2 regions of the Paenibacillus sp. FSL W7-1287 genome follow, and region 2 is predicted to be linked to the other one. Evidence: a T-box and tRNA genes for the amino acid it is inferred to sense, from the RefSeq annotation. Region 2 holds a T-box; the other holds one or more tRNA genes.
What was found. The T-box of region 2 lies ahead of NSQ99_RS10900 (glutamine--tRNA ligase/YqeY domain fusion protein). A T-box ahead of a tRNA ligase gene usually reads a tRNA of that ligase, here a tRNA-Gln.
Positions count from the first base shown of each region.

Region 1: it encodes a tRNA-Gln, which carries the amino acid that the T-box ahead of NSQ99_RS10900 (glutamine--tRNA ligase/YqeY domain fusion protein) is inferred to sense. The anticodon was not compared.

Region 1 covers NZ_JBBORD010000001.1:116,241-127,493, reverse strand. The annotation lists rRNA gene NSQ99_RS00610 (23S ribosomal RNA) at 1-859, shown strand, start outside; tRNA gene NSQ99_RS00605 (tRNA-Asn) at 1,021-1,096, shown strand; tRNA gene NSQ99_RS00600 (tRNA-Thr) at 1,099-1,174, shown strand; tRNA gene NSQ99_RS00595 (tRNA-Glu) at 1,212-1,286, shown strand; tRNA gene NSQ99_RS00590 (tRNA-Val) at 1,291-1,366, shown strand; tRNA gene NSQ99_RS00585 (tRNA-Gln) at 1,373-1,447, shown strand; tRNA gene NSQ99_RS00580 (tRNA-Lys) at 1,461-1,536, shown strand; tRNA gene NSQ99_RS00575 (tRNA-Leu) at 1,551-1,633, shown strand; gene NSQ99_RS00570 (heme oxygenase) at 1,875-2,195, shown strand; tRNA gene NSQ99_RS00565 (tRNA-Leu) at 2,375-2,457, shown strand; tRNA gene NSQ99_RS00560 (tRNA-Leu) at 2,497-2,579, shown strand; tRNA gene NSQ99_RS00555 (tRNA-Leu) at 2,623-2,705, shown strand; gene NSQ99_RS00550 (LuxR C-terminal-related transcriptional regulator) at 2,838-3,494, opposite strand; gene NSQ99_RS00545 (FAD-dependent oxidoreductase) at 3,516-4,763, opposite strand; gene NSQ99_RS00540 (SDR family NAD(P)-dependent oxidoreductase) at 4,792-5,562, opposite strand; gene NSQ99_RS00535 (TetR/AcrR family transcriptional regulator) at 5,577-6,173, opposite strand; gene NSQ99_RS00530 (hypothetical protein) at 6,279-6,863, opposite strand; gene fabD (ACP S-malonyltransferase) at 7,112-8,059, shown strand; gene NSQ99_RS00520 (SDR family NAD(P)-dependent oxidoreductase) at 8,310-9,074, shown strand; gene NSQ99_RS00515 (acyl carrier protein) at 9,095-9,502, shown strand; gene acpS (holo-ACP synthase) at 9,522-9,896, shown strand; gene NSQ99_RS00505 (hypothetical protein) at 9,907-10,359, shown strand; gene NSQ99_RS00500 (beta-ketoacyl-[acyl-carrier-protein] synthase family protein) at 10,356-11,253, shown strand, end outside.
Region 2 covers NZ_JBBORD010000001.1:2,375,545-2,386,797, reverse strand. The annotation lists gene NSQ99_RS10900 (glutamine--tRNA ligase/YqeY domain fusion protein) at 1-1,670, opposite strand, end outside; T-box leader at 1,737-1,989, opposite strand; gene NSQ99_RS10895 (3'-5' exoribonuclease YhaM family protein) at 2,101-3,057, opposite strand; partial or broken gene NSQ99_RS10890 (Gfo/Idh/MocA family protein) at 3,308-3,535, opposite strand; gene NSQ99_RS10885 (ATP-binding cassette domain-containing protein) at 3,519-4,007, opposite strand; gene NSQ99_RS10880 (GTP-binding protein) at 4,154-5,374, opposite strand; gene cntE (staphylopine family metallophore export MFS transporter CntE) at 5,594-6,793, opposite strand; gene NSQ99_RS10870 (ABC transporter ATP-binding protein) at 6,819-7,571, opposite strand; gene cntD (staphylopine uptake ABC transporter ATP-binding protein CntD) at 7,558-8,379, opposite strand; gene cntC (staphylopine uptake ABC transporter permease subunit CntC) at 8,381-9,274, opposite strand; partial or broken gene opp1B (nickel/cobalt ABC transporter permease) at 9,271-10,204, opposite strand; gene cntA (staphylopine-dependent metal ABC transporter substrate-binding lipoprotein) at 10,259-11,253, opposite strand, start outside.

The DNA.
Region 1 (11,253 bases), 2.3 Mb from region 2:
TGCAGGTTACCCGCGACAAGACGGAAAGACCCCATGGAGCTTTACTGTAGCTTGATATTGGACTTTGGTACGATCTGTACAGGATAGGTGGGAGCCTATGAAGCATGTGCGCCAGCATGTGTGGAGGCGCCGTTGGGATACCACCCTGATCGTATCGGAGTTCTAACCTGTCACCATGAATCTGGTGAAGGGACCGTGTCAGGCGGGCAGTTTGACTGGGGCGGTCGCCTCCTAAAAAGTAACGGAGGCGCCCAAAGGTTCCCTCAGAATGGTTGGAAATCATTCGAAGAGTGTAAAGGCATAAGGGAGCTTGACTGCGAGACCTACAAGTCGAGCAGGGACGAAAGTCGGGCTTAGTGATCCGGTGGTACCGCATGGAAGGGCCATCGCTCAACGGATAAAAGCTACCCTGGGGATAACAGGCTTATCTCCCCCAAGAGTCCACATCGACGGGGAGGTTTGGCACCTCGATGTCGGCTCATCGCATCCTGGGGCTGAAGTAGGTCCCAAGGGTTGGGCTGTTCGCCCATTAAAGCGGTACGCGAGCTGGGTTCAGAACGTCGTGAGACAGTTCGGTCCCTATCTGTCGCGGGCGTAGGAAATTTGAGAGGAGCTGTCCTTAGTACGAGAGGACCGGGATGGACGTACCGCTGGTGTACCAGTTGTTTCGCCAGAAGCATAGCTGGGTAGCCAAGTACGGAAGGGATAAGCGCTGAAAGCATCTAAGCGTGAAGCCCCCCTCAAGATGAGATTTCCCAATTAGTAAGACCCCTTGAAGACGACGAGGTTGATAGGCTGGGGGTGGAAGTGCAGCAATGCATGGAGCTGACCAGTACTAATCGGTCGAGGGCTTATCCTACAGACTTTGAATACGGAGCGCAAGCGAAGGTTCACAAGTCACATCGGAAGCATATGCTTCTGCTTGATTACTTTGGAGATTCACAACTTTCATATCCAGTTTTGAAGGTACAACCTTCAATATTGTTTGCTTATAGCGAACAATGTGAGCGACTGTATCGTTCCCTGATAGCTCAGTTGGTAGAGCACTCGACTGTTAATCGAGTTGTCACAGGTTCGAGTCCTGTTCGGGGAGCCATTGCTCTCATAGCTCAGTCGGTAGAGTGCATCCATGGTAAGGATGAGGTCACCGGTTCGATCCCGGTTGAGAGCTCCATTTACAACATGGTTGGACAAGACGTACAAATGAATATGGCCCGTTGGTCAAGGGGTTAAGACACCTCCCTTTCACGGAGGTAACAGGGGTTCGAATCCCCTACGGGTCACCAAATTGGAGGATTAGCTCAGCTGGGAGAGCATCTGCCTTACAAGCAGAGGGTCGGCGGTTCGATCCCGTCATCCTCCACCATTATAATGGGGATTAGCCAAGCGGTAAGGCAACGGACTTTGACTCCGTCATTCCAAGGTTCGAATCCTTGATCCCCAGCCATTTTCTCTTATGAGAGCCATTAGCTCAGTTGGTAGAGCACCTGACTTTTAATCAGGGTGTCGAAGGTTCGAGTCCTTCATGGCTCACCAGTTTTATACAATGTGCGCGTGTGGCGGAATTGGCAGACGCACTAGACTTAGGATCTAGCGGGCGACCGTGGGGGTTCAAGTCCCTCCACGCGCACCATATACGAATTGGACACCACCAGTTAATCTGGTGGTTTTTTTGTATTTCTATGTTTTTATTTATTAGAGCACCTGCTAATTTTGATTAATAAGATGAAATTAGCTTATACTATAATAGTTGTTACCAGGAGTGTAGAGTGTACATACAATTTCACGTTAAACAACACTGCTTAATAGGGCTAACAGGGGCTAATTAAGCTCCTTACGTAATTAATCGGAGTATTATAAAAGAAGGAGTGAAGATGATGATCGTCGTTACCAATCGTATCAAAACCAAAAAGGGGTTTGCTGAGAAAATGGCACCTCGCTTTACAGCACCAAGTCCTATGCACAAGCTAGAAGGCTTTCACAAAGTAGAGGTACTGATCGTTAATCATGAGGATCATGACATTATGGATGTGAATATGTACCGGGATACTTATGAAAGCTTCGAAGCATGGAGAAATAGTGATATGTTCCATCAGGCACATGCTAACCAAGGTCCCCCTTCCGGTGAAAGTCCAATTTTGGGCAGCGAGATTATTACAGCTAAGGTAGCTGCAACGACAAGTTTGCCTGAATAGCAATCAAAGATGGCATATCATAGCAATAGATCAAGCCTTCTGCTACATGCTTCATGCAGCAGAAGGCTTGAACATATTGCACATTATTAAGCATGTTAGTGTAGAAATTTTACAGTGGAAAATAGTTGACTTTTCTTTTTCAATCCTGTATTCTATAAAGGTACTCAATTTTTGGGTGTGCGCGTGTGGCGGAATTGGCAGACGCACTAGACTTAGGATCTAGCGGGCGACCGTGGGGGTTCAAGTCCCTCCACGCGCACCATTAACCCTTAAAGGACAAGTTCATATGAGTATACAATGTGCGCGTGTGGCGGAATTGGCAGACGCACTAGACTTAGGATCTAGCGGGCGACCGTGGGGGTTCAAGTCCCTCCACGCGCACCATTTAACTCCTTAAAGGACAAGTTCATATGAGTATACACAATGTGCGCGTGTGGCGGAATTGGCAGACGCACTAGACTTAGGATCTAGCGGGCGACCGTGGGGGTTCAAGTCCCTCCACGCGCACCATATACGAATTGGACACCACCAGTTGATCTGGTGGTTTTTTTGTTGTGTGGAAGGGATATCGTAACGAGCTATGAATACTTGATCCGAGCTAAGGCGTCGATGGGGGAGTGAAGTTTTAATCGTCGTGCTGCACTAAATCTCAATTAATCCTTCCTTTAGCGCATAATTAATGGCTTTTAATCGCTCTCTAACACCGAATTTAGAGTAGATATTACAGATATGATTTTGCACCGTATTGATGCTTAGACATAGTAAATCAGAAATTTCACTGTTATTGTGACCCTTCATCATGAGATTTAATATTTCATGCTCTCGATGCGTTATCTTTTTTCGGGTATGATCGAATCTATTGGATAGGCTTTTTGAGATAAAAAGCCTAGGGTTACAGGTTGGTGAGCACCATTCCTTATTTCTGCTCACATGGGTTATTGCATCCATAAGCTGCTCCTCAGTGCAATTATTAAGAATATAACCTTTGATTCCGATTTGGAACAGCTCACTAATTTCGGTGTCGATGGTTTTATTGTCTCCAATTAATAAAATCGGAATGTTTATTTTCTTGGAGATCAAACGTTCATGCAGCTCGACAGCTGTCATATCGTTAAGCTGCTGATCGAGTATGAGCAATCTAATGGTTGATTCCTTACATGCTGTAATGATCTCCTCACCACTTGCATATTCACCGATAATTGAATAGCTAGGCATACTGCTAATAGCCTTTTCAATGCCAATTTTCCACAGAAAGTTTTTCGGAACTCCAATTAGAATGTTGATTCTAACATTATCCATTATGGTCTCTCTCCAATCCTATCACATATGCTCTATAACTGAAGATAATTGCAACCGAATGGTTTCTTCTTGATTTACACCTGCAATGCCAAGTGCGATTTTACTGCTAATTTTGTGTCGTAGACCAGGTAGGAATCTCGTTGAGAACATGCCAAACATTTTTCCGGCATGAAGAAGTTTGTTGGGAGTAAACACGACTGAAGACATGAAGTTTGATCTTGAGAGGATATCCTCGTTTATAGGCTTGCGGACTTGCTCGTACAATGCAAGAGCCTCGTCAATGGCCAGCTGACCGTGCAAGCTTTTGGCAAGCAGTTTACTTAAGACGTCCGCGTCTTGAATGGCCATATTCATCCCTTGTCCGGAAGATGCATGAGTGAGATGAGCTGCATCACCGATCAGGGCAGCTTGCTTCGCATAGTATTGATCAGCGTGCATGCGTACCATTTTGTAGACGTGCTCACCCTCGCGATGGAAGATGCTAATTTCTTTTAACATAGGCACACGTCTTGCTAATTGCTGCAGTAGCTCGTTATCACTGTATTTTCGCCACTCTGAAGCCTTTCCAGATGGGACAACGACTGTAATTCTCATTTGCTGATCGGGTAATGGGATTAATACAACAGCACCGTCTCGATGCAGATGAACCTGTGTTCTTAGGTCACCCTGAAACGAAGCAGGTCGAGGCATATGAAGCACGACAAGCTCATGATTATACACCATTCGATCTGCCTTAATGCTAAGCTCCTTACGAAGTAGCGATTGCCCTCCATCTGCTGCGACGACAATTTTAGCATGGCAGGTGGTTAGCTCCTTGCCCGTCTTAATAACCACACCGGATACGTTGCCTTGATCATTGTAGAGCATACGCTCTACAGAGCTTCCTCGCATAATCTGAATATGCTCGTAGCTGTTTGCCCAATCAAGCAGGCCTTGCTCAATCTCACGATGGGGAATGTTCATAATGTAATTATATTTACTTGAAGACAGTGGCTTGAGGTCAATTTTCATAAGCTCCTTGAACACCCCGTGATGAAGCTCGATGCCATAGGATTTGATATGAGGGATTTGTTGAAATTGCTGTAGCACACCCCACTGCTCAAGAATCTCTAGCGTTCTTGGCTGCAGTCCATCTCCGCGATTCATACTGCCAGGATCCTTACGGCGGTCAACGACAAGAACCTTGAAATTATATTTAGCTAATGCACATGCTAGTGCAGCGCCTGCAACAGCACCACCGACGATAATAATATCTGTTTCCAAATCCATATAATCTACTCCTTCCGAATAATAAAGCTTAGGTAGTTATCTTTCGGATGATATTGTTCGCTACAGGAGGTAAAAACTTAATCATTTGCCCAAGCATTTTATTTTGACGGCCAATGACAACCTCTGTACGTTTATTTTTTATCGCTACTACCATTTCTTCTGCTACCTTGTTAATGTCCAGGGAGCCTGATTTACCATACCAGTGCGGAAGCCGATCCTGAAGATGTGAGCTTAGATTGGTATTCATATGACCTGGTGAAACGAGCGTGACAACTACACCCTGAGGGGCAACCTCTCTTTGCAAACCTCGAGCAAAGTTAGATATCGCTGCTTTCGTCGCACCATAAGGAACCATTTGTGGGAATGCGGCCTCGGCCATAATTGATGAGATTAGCACGATCTGCCCCGATTTTCGTTTAAGCATATGAGGTAGCAAATAGCGAGAGCAACGAATAATGCCTACGACGTTGGTCTGGAACATTGCATCAACCTCACTAAGATCAAGCTGATCCACACGATCGATATACTGCACCGCAGAACCTAAAATAGCGATATCAATATGACCAAATCGCTCAGTAGTCTCCGCAATTAACTGCTGAACCGCTTCCTCTGAGCATATGTCACAAGGATGCACATAGCATGATCCTCCACTTACTTCGATTTGCCTCCTTAAGGATTCAAGCGCACTTGATGATCGGGAGGAGATGATGACATTCGCACCTTCCCTCGCGAACTGTAACGATACAGCCCGCCCGATACCGCTTGAAGCCCCAACAATGAGAACATTTTTGTTTTTCATAAACTGGTCTCCTTTCAATTACTCGATTTACTCAATATTCCTTCTAACAAAATTTTACTTACCATCTGAAGAGACTCTGCATACGAAATATTGTGCTCATCCATAAAGCTTTCCTTCGTAAAGGCTTCAATCGTTACTAGAAAGAAGTGAACGAGTAGCTTAGGCTCTACGTCAATAATGAACCCTCTTTCTTTGGCTGCTCGAAACAACGCTTCATAGCGTTCAATTCTTAGCTTCCGCTGCTCTAATACTTTGCTCCACAGATGAGGAAATGTCCGTTGAATCTCTACAACCTGCTGACGAGTAAAGAACATAAGATGCTTCGCTACGATCTCTGGTAAACGAGTGATTTTTTCAATAATGCCAATGGATTGATCCGTCATGATCGGAAGCACCTCAGCATCAATCGTAGTAAAGACGTCATCGATACAAGCAGATATAATTTCTTCTTTACTTGTGAAAAATTTGTAAATCGTTTTTTTACTGATCGAGAGCTCTGAGGCGACTTGATCGAGTAATACTTTACTGAATCCTTGCTCCATACCAAGCTGAAAATACTTTTTCATAATTTTATCTTTAAGTTGCATAGCTTCTTGATTGATTTCGTCCAATATGTTCGCTCCTTAAATGTACTGCTGGTAGGATCAATGGAAACTGAAATTTAATTTTTAGTTTCCGAGATCACTATAGCAATAACACCAATATTTGTCAACACTTTAACTTTGAGGAAAATTCTCTTGCAAAATTCCGCGTAAATAATGAGAAGTGACATAGCTGCTTAAGCTTTCTACTTCGATGAGATCCATACGCTGCAGGAACAAAGACGATACAACAATGCCATTAAGCACGCACATTAAGCCTTGTACCTGTAATTCTAAGGGCTCAGTACGGGAATGTCGCTGTGATAATGATCGAAAAACCTTTCTTATGAGCACACGGAAACGAATAGCGGATTCAACTGGAATATGCTCATGGGTGTTGCCTGCTGGCCTAACTAGAAATGCAATACGATAAGCGTATGGATCACTAATCGCAAATTTTATAAATGCCTTTGTCAATAATTGCAGCTTCGAAACAGTATCTAGCTTGGGGTCTGACACAATCGGGTCAATGTGACTAACGATTTGACCAAAGCTATACTCCATGAGTTCGATTAGTAGATCGTAGCTAGGGAGATCATTATACTTTTGCAGCTCGGAATTATGTTGGCATATCTCTTGAAAACGCTCGTCCCACTGCTCATATGGTAGCTGGGAAAATATCTCTAATAAATGTTGTCTTAATGCTTCGCTTAACTCCACAAATTTCAACTCCTTTTGACAAATGTTGTGACTCGTCCTTCTTCTCATATACGACATTCCCACAATACAAGTTGTAGCTAATTTGGTAAATAGTAGTTTTGCATGAATTCCACTGAAAAAATAGTGTTTGACTACTAGATGTTTAGAGGTTTAAAGCTATTAACTTGAATGAGAAAACTGTATATCATTAGGTATGTAGCACCATAAATACAAATTTATGGAATTGTGATATGGAGGCTCGTTCAATTATGCAGATATGTTTTATGTTTCCGGGGCAGGGATCGCAGAGACTGGGTATGGGGAAAGAGATCTATGAAAATTTTCCTGCTATTCGACAAAATTATTTCGAAGCTGCAGATGAGTTGCTAGGATACAAGCTAAGTGAGCTTTGTTTTTCCGGTGATGAGCAGCAGCTTAAGCAGACGCAGTATGCACAACCAGCTATCTATACCGTGTCTATGGCATTGCATGCTTTGCTTGAAGAGCATGAAGTAAGCAGCTCAGCGGTAATCGGTCATAGCTTAGGGGAGTTTTCCGCAGTTGCTGCGGCAAAGGGCTTTAGCTTCCTGGAAGGTCTTGAAATTGTAGCTGAACGAGGACGGCTTATGCAGCATGCTCAGAAAATGCATGCTGGGAGTATGGCAGCCATTATGGGGCTAGATGCTGAAAAGCTGGAAGCTATCTGTGCATCGCTGCGTGAGCGCGGAGTAATTATGATTGCGAACTATAATGGTCCTTCACAGCTAGTGATTTCAGGTGAGGATGAACTGGTACATGAAGCGATGCGTGCATCTGAAGCGGAAGGTGCGGAGCGAGTTGTAAAGCTACCGGTTAGTGGAGCATTTCACAGTCCACTTATCGAAGGCATCGTTCCAGCATTGAGAAGTAAAATTGAACAGATATCTATACAGCCACTGCAAGTACCATTAATTAGCAGCGTAAGCGAAGCATTCGAGACAGATGGAGATAGAGTAGCGGAGCTTCTGGTAGCTCAAGCGACTGCGCCAGTAAAGTGGCAGCAGGTTGTCGCTAAAGTAGTAGAAGCAATGGACGATGTCCAGTTTGTAGAAGTTGGACCAGGACGCGTATTAAGTGGACTTGTTAAGCACCTAGATCACTCCATTCAGGCTGTCAATATCGATAGCTACAAAAAGCTTGAGTCGTGGCTTAATAAGACGAAGGCAATATCGACATAGACTGGCTGGCAGAAGTGGAAAAGGTAGTACGCGTAACTTACATATTATGTAGCCCACATAGGTCAACGTACAGAACGAATGATAGCTAGCGCATTGTACAGTCAACATACATAGCTGACGACATGGATGGGCAACAATGAGACACATTAGCGCTGCACATCATACTGGTGCATGACGCTGAACATAGCACTGCGCATGACGATGAACATCACACGCGCGTGACGCTCTATTCGAAGGGAGGTGTAGGGAAGTGAATTTGACAGATAAAGTGATGCTTGTTACGGGTGGGTCTCGCGGGATTGGTCGAGCAATAAGTATAGCAGCTGCAAGTCGAGGTGCAACGGTAGTCATTAACTATAACCGCAACCAAGCTCAAGCGGAGGAAGTTTGTAAGCTCATTAAGGCACAAGGAGGTACCGCATCCATCTATAGAGCTGATGTAAGTGACATGCAGCAGGTAAAGGAAATGATGACGTTTATTTTAGATACATATGGAAAGCTCGACATCGTCGTTAACAACGCAGGAATCGCTTATGATCGATTAGTATTCCAGATGGAGCCTGAAGATTGGCAGAAGGTGATGAATGTTAATTTTGGTGGAGTGTTCAATTGCTCGAAGGCTGCACTGGAGCCAATGATGCTTCAGCGAAGCGGGGTTATCGTCAATGTATCCTCTGCAATGAGTGAAGGCGGCTGGGTCGGACAATCGAATTACGCATGCTCGAAGGCTGCAATTAACGCATTTACTCGTACTGCCGCTGTTGAGCTCGCGCGCTTCAATATTAGAGTATGCGCTGTATTGCCAGGCTTCTCTGAGACCGAAATGGTGGAAGGCTTGCTGAAGGAAGAAAAGCGCTATCTCCCTCAAATACCGCAAAAGCGGTTTGGTAAGCCCGAGGAGGTAGCACAAGCCGTGCTGTTTTTAGCATCGGATGATGCAAGTCACATCACGGGAAGTACACTTGCTGTGGATGGCGGTGCACTATGCACCGTTGGAATTGGTAGACCATTATAAAAACAATTGGAGGAATGAACATGGAACGCAATGAAATTTTTGAGGTTGTTCAGCAAGCATTAGTTGATGCAATTGGTGTAGACGAGGATGAAGTAGTAGGTGAAGCAACGTTGCTTGGGGATTTGGGTGCTGAATCGCTAGATCTGCTCGATGTACTCTTCCGTATTGAGCGTAAGCTAGGCTTCAAGGTAACGATCAACGACATTACGCTAATGATTACAGGTGGAATTCCAGACGAGGAGTTCGGGACAGAGGAAGGCTATCTCTCTGATGTTGGCTTAGCACAGCTTAAAAAAAGCTTGCCTCAAATTGATGTAGACAGCTTGCGCAAGTTTGAAGCGGAACGAGTGCTTACGCTGTTCACGGTAGACAATCTGGTTAGCCTTGTTGAGATCAGAAAAGGAGAAATGGCTTCTGTTACTCACTAAACTTGATATCCGTACCGGAGTGGACCTGCAAAGCGTTGCCATTATGGAGAAAAAAATACTATCCAATCAGCTAAGAATGGATAGTATTTTTACATTAAGGGAGCTTGCCTATGCGGAAGGGAAACGAAGGAAGGCTGAGTATTTATCGGCTAGGTTTGCGGCGAAGGAGGCTTTCCTTAAAGCGATTGGAACGGGCATGGGCAAAGGGATAGAGCTGAATGAGATCGGGATTAGAAACGAGGCTTTATCTGGTAAGCCCAACCTAGAGCTGCTAGGCAATGCGCTTCAGTTCGTCAACAAGCTGGGTGTAGTTTCGATGGATGTATCGCTTAGCCATTCCGATGAATATGCGATCGCTCAAGTCGTACTGCTGCTTGATCAAGAACGAAAGTGAGGTGTTCGTTATGAGATTTTATATGGTTGACCGGATAAAGGATTGGAATGCAGGTGAATCGATTACAGCAAGTAAATTGTTGAATTACCAGGATTGCTACATGAAGGATGCGATTACGGGTGAGCATTATTTTCCGGAGCCTTTAATGGTGGAGGCACTATGTCAGGCAGGTGCTTGGCTTATTATGCTGACGACAAATTTTAAGCAGCGAGCCGTGCTTCTGTCAGCAGAATCGATCACCTTCCATAAGCGTGTCATCCCTGGAGATGAGCTTGTGCTATACGGGCATGTAGATTCGCTGCATGAAAATGCGGCGGTTTTTTCTGGGCATGGTGCTGTAAATGATGAAGTGGTAATGAAGATGAACTATATGATGTGTTCTCTAGTTTCGACTGCTGAGCTGGAGGATGTAGAGCGTACAAAGCGTACGTTTCATGAGCTGTCATCGGGGGAGGGGCAATGAAGAAAAGAGTTGTTGTTACTGGATTAGGCTGCGTAACACCACTAGGTCTCAATACAGAACAGACATGGCGTAATATGCTAGCTGGAAAGTCGGGAACGGACACGATTACATTGTTTGATGCTTCAAGTATGGATACGCGAATTGCTGCTGAGGTTAAAGATTTTGAACTGCACCCAACACTACCGGTAAAGCTGACTAAGCTTCTTTCTCGATCCTCTGGCTTTGGGCTTAATGCTTTTTTGGAGGCTATCCAAGATGCGAAGCTTTCAGCGGGCGATGCACCGAATCCGGATATCGGGATTGCTATGGGCTGCGGGTTAATTTACCCAGATCTAAAGCAGTTTCAAGAAACGTTCATTCGTTACTTTAAGGATGATGAAGAGACAGCAGAGGGCTTCTTCGGTCCGCTCGATATTTTGAAGCGAAGCAGTGTTACGGGAGCGTCGTTAATGGCGCAATGGCTTCGTGCTGCTGGACCGATGTATACGATCAATACTGCATGCGCATCGAGTGCACATTCAATTGGTACCGCTTTTCGTGCTATCCAAGCAGGTGAGGCTTCGATTATGGTCGCTGGTGGATACGACTCGATGATTAATTACATAGACGTGCTTGGCTTCAGCTTGCTAGGTGCTTTATCTACACGTAACGATGATCCTGCACATGCTTCCCGCCCTTTCGACAAGGAACGAGATGGCTTTGTTATCGGCGAAGGCGCAACGATGATTGTGCTGGAGGAGCTAGAGCATGCCTTAGCTAGAAATGCGCACATTTATGCCGAGCTTGTAGGTTTTTCGAGCACGATGAATGCTTATCGGATTACAGATTCTCCACCTGATGGTGGGGAGTGTATTACGGTTATGCGCCAAGCGATGGCTGAAGCGGGGCTTGAGC
Region 2 (11,253 bases):
CCCCAACTATCCTTTAGCGGAACAATTCGGTTAAACATCAGTTGATCATGCGTTCTCGACTTACGATCCAGGCAAAAGTAGCCATGTCTGATAAATTGGAATTTCATTTCCGGAGGGAAATCTTTAATGGAAGGCTCAATAAGTGCGTCCTGTATGGTAACCAATGAGTTAGGATTTATCTTTTCAGTCCACTCTTTGCCACCTTCCGTCGAAGTTTCTTCATCAAGCAGCATTTTTTCATAAAGATTAACATCTATCTTTACCGCCTGGTCCGCAGAAACCCAATGAATCGTCCCTTTCACCTTTCGTCCTGTAAACCCAGTGCCACTCTTCGTAAGCGGGTCATAGGTGCAGTGAAGTTCCGTGATTTCTCCTGTTTCACGATCCTTGATCACTTCTTCACACTTAATGAAATAAGCTCCCTTCAGCCTAACCTCTGCATTCGGACTTAGCCTGTGAAAACCCTTTGGCGGCTGCTCCAAAAAATCATTACGCTCAATATAGATCGTTCTGGAAAAAGGAACCTCTCTCTTCCCCAGTTCCTCGTTTTCGCTATTATTATCAATCGTTAGCATCTCCACGTCATCTTCAGGATAGTTTGTAATGACGACTTTCAGAGGGCGCAATACCGCCATTACGCTAACCGATTTTTCTTTTAACTCCTGTCTGAGGCAATGATCTAAGAGGGATATGTCCACCATGCTTTCTGTTCGAATTCCGCCAATTGTCTCGATGAAACTACGGATGCTTTCCGGTGTAAAGCCTCTTCTTCTAAGTCCTTGTATCGTTGGAAGCCTTGGATCATCCCACCCGTCAACGTAACCACCTTCAACCATTTGTCTTAAAAATCGTTTACTTGTGACAACGCCTGTTAAATTTAGCCGCCCAAACTCCCTTTGCCGCGGAGGATCAGGGATGTCAAGCTCTCTTAATACCCATTCGTACAAGGGACGATGATCTTTAAATTCAACTGAGCATAAGGAGTAGGTGATCCCTTCCATTGCGTCTTGGATCGGATGAGCAAAATCGTACATCGGATAGATACACCATTCACTTCCTGTCCTGTAATGCTCAGCGAAGATAATTCGATAAATTATCGGATCTCGCATATTTATATTAGGCGAAGCCATATCAATTTTGGCGCGAACAACCTTAGAAGCAGCCGGGAATTCTCCGTTTTTCATTTTTTCGAACAGCTCCAGATTTTCCTCGACTGAACGGTTTCTATAGGGGCTATTTTTACCTGGCTCAGTTAAAGTTCCTCGATACTCTGTCACTTCGTTCGGTGATAAATCACAGACGTAGGCCTTCCCCTTCTTGATCAATTTAACCGCAGCATTATAGACTTCGTGTGAGTAATCCGATCCAAAGTAAATATGTTTACCCGGATCGTAGCCTAGCCACTTTATGTCCTCAATGATCGCGTTAACGTACTCGAGGTCCTCTTTAAGAGGATTGGTATCATCAAAACGCAAATGAAATGTCCCATTAAATTTTTGAGCCACCGAATAGTTAGTGTGTATGGCATAGGCGCTCCCAATGTGAAGGTAACCATTAGGCTCGGGTGGAAAGCGCGTGCACATATTCCTGCCAAAAGGATTCTGTCCAAGCTCTTCCTTAATCCATCTAAATATAAAATTATCAGTTTGGTGTTCCTTTTCTTTAACCATGACAACTCCTCCTAATGAACTGGGTGTGGAAAAACAAAAAAAAATTTCACCTCCAAGACCTAATGTCTTGGGGACGAAATTTCGTGGTGCCACCCCAGCTTCATTAATATGTCGCCATATTAACCTCTTCAAGTACGGCATTGCATGCAATGCTTATACTCTAGCTCTGTAACGGGAGCTCCCGTCATGCCATCCCCTGTAACGGTTCCGACATGCTGCTCAGAGGCTTGTTTCTTGGAAAAGCTCTTGACTCCTTTTCAGCTTCCGGAGCTCTCTGTGCAAGGACATTTTCCCTTACTCTTCTCGTCATCGCGTTTGAATTTGCTCTAATATTATCAAATCATTCCCTCTTTTGTAAACTACAATTCAAGTTACAGTACACTTTGATCTTAAAAGATCAGAACTTTTACATCCCCATAAGCTTTAAACTTTATTTTCTCATTCGGTAAATGGGTTTGTTCTCAATGATTCTTAGTGGCTGCGTCCATTCTTCGGAATCAGGTGTCGAATCTAACGCATCCTCAACAGCCTGAAGCTTTGCATCTAGCGTATCAATATAGTGCAGAGCAATTGCCTCAGGTATTTGTGGTTGCACAGGACTGCCCCATTCCCCAAGATTGTGATGAGAAAGAACGAGATGCTGGAGTATAACGATTTTTTCATCCGAGGTATCCAACCCGAGAGCAATGGCTGCTTCAATAATCCAGTTTGCTGCTAGCGAAATATGCCCGATCAGCTTCCCCTTAAAGCTATAATCCGTTACGATGCCGAGTTCTGCGTTCATTTCCTCAGGTTTAGCTATGTCGTGCAGTATAATACCCGCTTTGATTAGATCAGCATTAAGGAAAGGACGCTGTTTTACGACAAATTCTCCTAGCTCAAGCATTCTGCAAATATGATAGGCTAGTCCGGCATAATAAGCGTGGTGCATCCCCTTAGCAGCTGGATAATGCATAAGCCTTTCTTCTACCTTGCTGACACAGTACTCGACGACACGTCTAACATCGCTATCTTGAATGCTGACAGCAGTTTGCTTAATCATGTGTACTAGATCAATTGCTTGAATCGGAGCTGATCTGATAAAGTCTGTTAGGTTGTAACCATCCTCTTCAGTAGCCTTCCGAATTCGATTAATTTTAAGTTGAGGTTTATCACGATACATTTGAACAAAACCTTGAACTTTTACTAGCATCATCGGGAAGTATGTCTCTTTATCGACAGGAGAAACATCCCAGAGCTTAGCTGGAATCTCTCCGCTCGTATCAGCAAAAACAAAATCAAAATAATCTCTCGGAGGTGTTGAGTTGGTTTGCTTTATATCTGCTCTTTTTAACAAATAAAAACCGATGATTTCTTCACCCTCGGTAAATGTTTTAATCAAATTCAATGTAGTGTCGCCCCTTACAATGTGGTTTATGAGTTATTCTACATCATAAGGTTTATTACCTTCTCGAAGATAGATGGTAATCCGAGGATCGCGATTTACGCGACTTCTAATCTATAATACATCTTGCCTTCGACATTATTGGATTATTTAGCAGGCTATTATATGTAAGAAATTGACCTACTTTCTATTTAGATCGTTTCTGAGCTCTATCACATGGAAACTTTCGGTATGATCCATATTCTAATTTGCTTTACTTCACGTTAGCCCAAGGCTGTGTCTCAGATTCTATGGTTTCTCCTGTAGCTACGGCCCGCTCTATTAACATCCCTAAATAATGATCTTGTGAAGCTTCTGCAAGACTATAGAAAGACGGACCACCAGAAGCGTAATCAGCCATTTTCACAAGACAGCTTGCGATAGCAATTTCATCATCGTAAAGTCTTGCAGGCATAAATGGATTCTCATACACCCAGCGTTCTCAAAGCCATAATCCCTATGAGCAGCTTCGGGTTATGAATAATTGCTATTCCGAGTCCTAAGCGCTGCTTCATACCCATTGAGAAATTCTTTACTCTCTTCTTAGCCGAATGCTCAAGACCTATAATTTGAAGTACTTCTTCAATCCTTGTTTTAGGAAGACCATAATTGGTACAAGCCACATTCAGGTTTTCCCTTGCAGTTAAATTAGGGTAGATGGTCGGATGCTCTATTAGTGCCCCTATGTTCCTTAGATCTTGTCCAGTCCACAGATGATCCTCAATATAGATGTCTCCTGAGGTCGGTTTCATTATCCCTGTAATCATTTTTAATAGTGTTGATTTTCCTGCTCCATTTGGTCCTAGTAATCCATAAACTGAATTCTTTCGAATACGTAATGAAACATGATTTACAGCAATTTGATTGTTGAACTTTTTAGTTAGATCCTTAACTTCTAAGGCATAATCTGACATTCTAATTACCTCCATTATCATCATAGCTTTCTTTGATAGGTTAAGAATAAAAGGTAATTATAAGGAATTCATAAGGATCTGTAGAAATAAAAAAAGCCTTGCTGTGCAAGACTAATCTTATAATTAACTCCTTTCCTAATCTACATCTAGTTAGCAAGCTGCTGCTCCATTTGTACATCCAAGTAATTCGGAAACTCGTCATGGAACTGAGCCCAATTCGCGATTAGTTCATTATCAGTTAGCAGGCATTGATCTAGTTCATGAGAGATCGCCAAGCGATCCAGAGCAAGGCCGATAAACACAATCTTATTTACTCTATCGCCATATCGTTCATCCCAGGACTCAGCTAGAGACGGATCCTCCAATAGCACTTCCTTCAGCTCTGCTTCTGGTAGTGCTGCAGCCCATTTACCTGCTGGTCCGAATTGGATGGAAGGTCCAGCCTGGCTAATGCTCTGTGCCATATCGTTGCGTGTGGCGAGCCATACAATCCCTTTGGCACGTACGATCTCTTCCGGCCATTCACGCATCCAGTTCATTAATCGTTCCGGATGGAAAGGTCGTGTTCGCTCATAAACAAAAGAGGAGATTCCGTACTCCTCGGTCTCGGGAGTATGATGCTCCTTCGCCATTTCAAGCATCCAGCCTGCTGATTGACTTGCTTCTACAAAATCGAACAAACCGGTATTCAAAATCTCGGCCGGATCTACCTGCCCACGATTAGAACGGATGAATTTGGCACGCGGCTGCAAGCTTCGAAGAACGGTTTCTAGCTCATCTAGCTCCTTCTCATCAACTAGATCGCATTTATTCAGTATTAGAATATCACAGAACTCGATCTGATCAATTAGTAGATCAACCACCTCCCTGACATCATCCTCTGCGACCTCCTGCTTCCGGTCAAGCAATGTGTCGCCGGAGGAAAAATCGCTCCAGAAACGATAGGCATCCACAACGGTAACCATACAATCAAGCCTGCAAAACTTGGTCAGATCTATTCCCTGCTCCTCATCGATATAGGAGAAGGTTTGGGCAACAGGTACAGGCTCACCTACACCCGTTGATTCAATCAAAATATAATCAAAGCGCTGTTCTAAGGCCAATCTTTCTACTTCTCGAAGCAAATCTTCACGAAGCGTGCAGCAAATGCAGCCATTCGACATTTCGACCAGCTTCTCATCGGTACGTGACAGACCCCCGCCTCCCTGAATCAAATCAGCATCTATATTGACCTCGCTCAGATCATTTACAATGACTGCGACTCTCATGCCTTCCCTGTTATTCAGAATATGGTTAAGAATTGTTGTTTTTCCTGCTCCCAAATATCCACTTAGAACAGTTACAGGCAGCTTTTTATCAATATTCATTAGTACACACCTCTTATTTTTTATTCATTTACTCATGTTATGGGCAAATCGTAATGATTACCATTATTAATAGTAATAATTACGATTAAAAAAGTCAATGAATTTATACCGTAGATCGACCTAATGGTTTAATTAACAAGTGATCAATAAGTAACTTAATAGGTTCTGGCTCATATTAAAGTTGAATGTTTGCAACTACAATAACGCTTAAAATACTCGTTAGTTATCCAAAGCTGCCGCACCCGATAATTTGCCTTGTCGGTCATAGGAGCAAACTATCACAAGTGCACTGAGAATTGCACAAATCAAATACATAACGGAATACGAGGTCAGGTCCGCCAACGGACCCATTGCCGCGCTGCCAAGAGAAACTCCCAAATCTGCCATCGCGATAAATAAGCCTAAAAGCACATTACGGCTTGTCTTAGGAAGTACGAAGGACAAATAGGTTGTTAACGTGGGATAGAGCAGTGCTTGAGAGATCCCCATTAATCCTGCGCTGGAATAAAACAGGATTGCTCCGCCACGGACAAAGCCGCTTATGCATACACCAAGCGACGAAGCGGCTGCAAGGAGTAAAATAGTCATAACAAAACCAGAGTGCCACTTACCTTCGGAAGGAATTTTTTTTCTTAATAAGAATCGAGCTGCGACAAGGGTACTCGCCTGTATCGTAAGGAAGGCAGCCGCGCTGAAGTTAATCGTAGACGCATATAAAGGAATGAAGGTGGTAACTGCTCCAAATACGATGGATACGATAAGCATGATGATACTGCATCTGAATAAATAAGGATTACGGTACAGATTGCTGAAGGATTGAAAAAAAGTTTCTTTCTCTCCCTCCGATTTGGGGTCAGATTCCCGAGAATCGCTAATTTGTATACTGAAACCTGCAACTCCTGTTAGGATGACAATGGCTACAATGGTCCACGTGAAATAAGTCATTTCCCCGTTTTGCCATATTCCGACCGCCAATAGAGGACCTATGACATTTGGAATGGAAGCAAATAGAGAATACAATGATACTCCTTGGGATCTCTCCTTTTCGGGCAATGCATCGATTATGCCAAGCTGAAGAGCCATCGAGAAGAAGGCCGTACATGCCCCCTGCAGAACACGAGCTATGAAATAACCCTGCAGACCCGTAAACGTATAGAGGAGAAGCGCCAATCCGTTAATCAAAATGATAGCACGCAGCACCTGAACAGGCCCCTTTTGCCGAATAATATGGCCCGCCCACGGTCGGAAAAACATCGTTGTAAATAAATACGCACCCATAATGATCCCGATTTCGCTGTTGCTTGCTCCCATTGAATCGCCTTTTAGTGGAATAAGAACGTTTAAAATTGCATTCGCGCAAAAATATAAAATTGTTAGACCATATAATCGTAGAAACGGCCATGACAAAGCACCTTTCAAGGCAACTGCTCCTTCCCTGAATCCGTTAGGCAATAACCATTTGCAGCATCTTCTTTGCATATGGGGATTGAACGTTCGTTAATTGATTAGAGCTCACAAATTCTTCAATCTGACCGTCTCTCATGAACATAATTCTATCGCAAATAAAAGCGGCCGCCTGAATATCATGTGTGATAAAAATATAGCCTAACTTATTGACTTCCTTCAGTTTCTTTAGCAATTCCAGTACTTGCATTTGAACGGAGCTATCCAAAGAGCTTATTGCTTCATCCAATAAAATGCATGGCGCTTCCGTAGCAACGGCTCTCGCGATACACACTCTCTGGATTTGACCACCCGACAACTCGTGCGGATACTTGGTGCGGCAATGCGGATCCAAGCCTACATTTTGCAAGAGTCGGTCAACTTTAGCATGATTTTCTCGTCGGCTGCTTGCATCCCTGTTAAGGGAGTTTAGCGATTCCATAATAGCCTGTTCGACCGTGAAATATGGATTAATTGATGAAGTATAATCTTGAAATACAGCGCTAATCTCTCTTCTGCCAGCGCGTTTACCTCCTACTCTATTACCCTTTAACAAGATCGAACCACGCTCAGGCTTCTCAATTCCTAGCAATAATCTTCCCAGCGTCGATTTGCCGCATCCGCTCTCTCCAACGATGCCCAGGCATTCTCCTTGTTCGTATTGAAAGCTGACGGTTTTTATTACCTGCTGTCTTTCTCGCGAGAACAAGCCGCCTTTTTTATAAGACTTATCCACGCGATCAACGATTAACATAGAGAGGACCTCCCGTAACCATCTTATAATGCTCATTAAGTGTTGTGTGCGAAGAAATTAGAAACCGCGTATACTCATGCTTCGGAGCGGAGAACAAGACTGAGGTTTCCCCACGCTCGACAATATTTCCCTTTCTCATGACAAGCACATCATCTGCCAGCTTTCTGACGATTCCAAGATCATGAGAAACAAAGATCATGGCTCCCCCCATATTCTCCCGCAATCGGACGAACTGTTCCATCACCTCGTATTTGGAGACAGTATCTAGCGCCGAGGTTGGTTCATCCGCAATAATAATATCTGGCTCTAATACGAGCGCCAAACTAATCATTATTCTTTGAAGCATTCCTCCTGATAGCTGATGAGGATACTTGTTCATGATCTCAATAGGGTCTTTCAGTCTTACCATCAACATAGCCTGTTTCATCTTTTCGACGGTTTCGCTGCGGCTCCAGCCAAAATGGTGAACCAGCGTTTCCATCAAGTGAACGCCAATTACGCTTGTGGGGTCAAAAGCTCGCATCCCGTTTTGAAGTATCAAGAATAGCTGCTTTCCCCTTCTTCTCCTCATCTCCTCTTCGGTTAACTGATCTAAACGAACTCCTTTAAATAAAATGTCCCCAGATTGGCGAATCATTTTTTTGTTCAGCTTCATGATAGCTTTGCATGTAAGAGACTTTCCGCTTCCACTTTCGCCGACGATTGCCAAACAACTTCCCGGATTAAGCTCAAATGAACTATTCGGGACTAATACATTTCCCGAAATATCATCCCAAATTCGTAAATTTGATACTTGTAAAATACTCATATCAGGCCACCTCTTTTCCTTGTAGATTAGCCGTTTGGATTATTCCTTTTAATTGTTTCTTCTTTCCTTTAGATCTTAATTTAGGATCGAAGGCAACTTGAAGTGCATCGGTGAAAAAATTAACAGCGGAAACAAATAGGATGGTGGTTATCCCTGGAGCCAGCATTAATTCCGGTCTTGAAAACATGACTTCCCTTGCCTCATTCAACATCATCCCCCACTCCGCGTGAGGAGCTTGAACGCCTAAACCAAGAAACGAAAAGCCTGACAATTGCAGGATCATGGAGCTGAATGCGCTGCTGGACGTAACGGCAATGACTGGAAGCGACACTGGTACGATATGCCTCCATATAATTTGTAAGCTTCCTACCCCTAGTGTTTTAGAGAACATCACGTACTCCGCACTGGAAAATTGCATAACAGAAGTTCGGATGATACGAGCGAACCACGACCACTTCATAAGTACGAAGGCTAAAAGTATATTTTGGAGTCCCACTCCGAAAATACCGATAATTGCGAGCGTCATTACATACCCTGGGAATGAAAGCATAATATCGCAAATCCTCATCAATATGGCATCTATTTTCCCTTTATAATATCCCGCTATAAACCCGATCACTGTGCCTATCCCTACTGAGATGGTAAGTGTGGCTAGTACCCATAAGACACTGGGACGAATTCCATAGATTAACCGGGATAGAACACAGCGGCCCAAATGATCGTTGCCAAGCAGGTATTCCCAAGAGGCAGAGGCAAATCTCAACTCCATATGAACCTCTTCCGGATCATTTGGAGCAATCCAATGCGCGAATATCCCAGCCAGCAACGTGCTTGTAATAATGAAGAAGGACAGCAAAGCGAGCCTATCTTGAAAAAGAATACCTACCCGTTTCATAGGTCATTTCCCCTTAATTTAGGATTTATAATTGCATTGATAATATCGGAGAACGTATTGACCACAACGAAAGTAGCCGCCAATACCAGCACGTAGGCTTGTATAATAGGAAAGTCTCTGCTTAGAATCGATTTGACGCTAAGCATGCCGAGTCCAGGCCAAGCAAATATATTCTCGATAACGACTGTGCCCTAGAATGATTGGGATAGCCATACAGAATACCGAGACGGCTACCTGTAAGGAATTTCTCAACAGACGTTTCGTAATTCGACCTTCAGGCAACCCGCATGCTCTACCGAATAGCACATAATCTTCATTAAGATTCGTAAGCATTTCACTTCTTACGATTCGAAAATAGAGTCCAGCGTAGCTTATCGTGATGACGCTAACGGGTAAAATATAACTTTGGAAGGTTTCCTTTCCGTTTGTCGGAAGCCAATCGAGTTTTACTGAAAAGTACCAGACTAACAGAGCTGCCAGCAAGTAGGAAGGCATGGAAGTCAAGAAAAACGCTGCCCCTCTTACAGATTTGTCTAGCCATTTTCCTTCTGTTAACGCACAAACAATGCCTAATCCAATCGATACAGCGATAACGGCAACTACCGAAAGGATCGTGAGCTCAAGCGTGTTCAAGAAGGCAGGCCCAAGCATGGACCATACCGGTTTACCCGTGACATACGAGTTGCCGAAATCTAGCTGAAGGCACGAGAATAACCAATCCAAATATCGGGTAAGGAATGGTTGATCCATTCCAAGAGCCGTTCTTGTCTCTGTTAGCAGCTCATCCGTAATCCGGGGAACGCCTTGCGCATGAAGCACGACTTCGGCCGGATCCATTGGGGAGAGTGAGTTTAGAACAAACGTTAGAAATGAGATAAAGATCAGCAACGGTATTGCGAGCAATGTTCTCCGGAATATATACGCAACCATGACATTCTCCTTTGCTAGATGTAGAAAGAGAGATTCCTTTTCTACTAACTTTTATTATTCAAAGTTCATTCTCTCGAACGGCAGCTCAAACTGCGTTTGCTTAAAGGAGATGTCCTTTAATGATGTTGGAGCGACGATGGTTACGTTACCGTTGGTAATGGGAATAAAAATGGCTTCATCATGAACGATCGTTAAAATATCCTTATAGTGCAATTCGCGAGTCGCTTCATCAGAGGAAATCATAACCTCTTCGATCTTTTTGTAAAGTGCGTCCGCTTTGGCGATTCCGCTTGTCGCATGATAGTATGCCGCTTCTGATGTGAAGGAAGCAATTGTGCTCTGAGGGTCATAGGCTAGCCCCCATGTTTGATTAAACAGCAAATCATACTCGCCCGTTGCTCTTCGATTCGCGATAGAGGTGGACTCCTCTCCAACTAACTCCAATTGAATGCCAATCTTCTTTAAGGTGTTCTGAAGCAGCTCCGCCTCTGATTTCTGGGAGAAAGAACTGATATCGTAATAAAGCCCCATGATTAATGCATTTCCATTTTTCTTTCTAATCTCATCTCCTGTCTGCAAGGTCCAGCCCGCTTCGTCTAGCAGCTTCTTAGCTGTATCCAAGTCATATGCTCTCTTTTCCAAATCGATATCGGCATAATTAACGTTGGATGAAAACAAGGCTTCGGCAGGCAATTCCTTACCGTTAAAAAGCTCTCTGCTGATTGTTTCTCTGTCAATGGAATGCCAAATTGCTTCACGAACAGCCTTATCGGCCGCTGGACTGTCCGTTCTACTGCTGTTGGCTACAATTATTTTAGTATTCATGGGAGCGCTACGGACAATTTGGTATTTTCCGCTGTCGGCGAGTGTATTCATCGCCTCGACATCAATACTGTCTGTTCCCCGATCATCCGTAAATACGAAGTTGACTTCCCCTTTCTGTAAAGCGAGGAAGGTAGTCTCTCCAGCCGGAAGTACTTTCGCCATTATCTTATGTATGCGAGGCACGCCATTCCAATAATGCTCATTCGCTACGAAGGTAGCATATT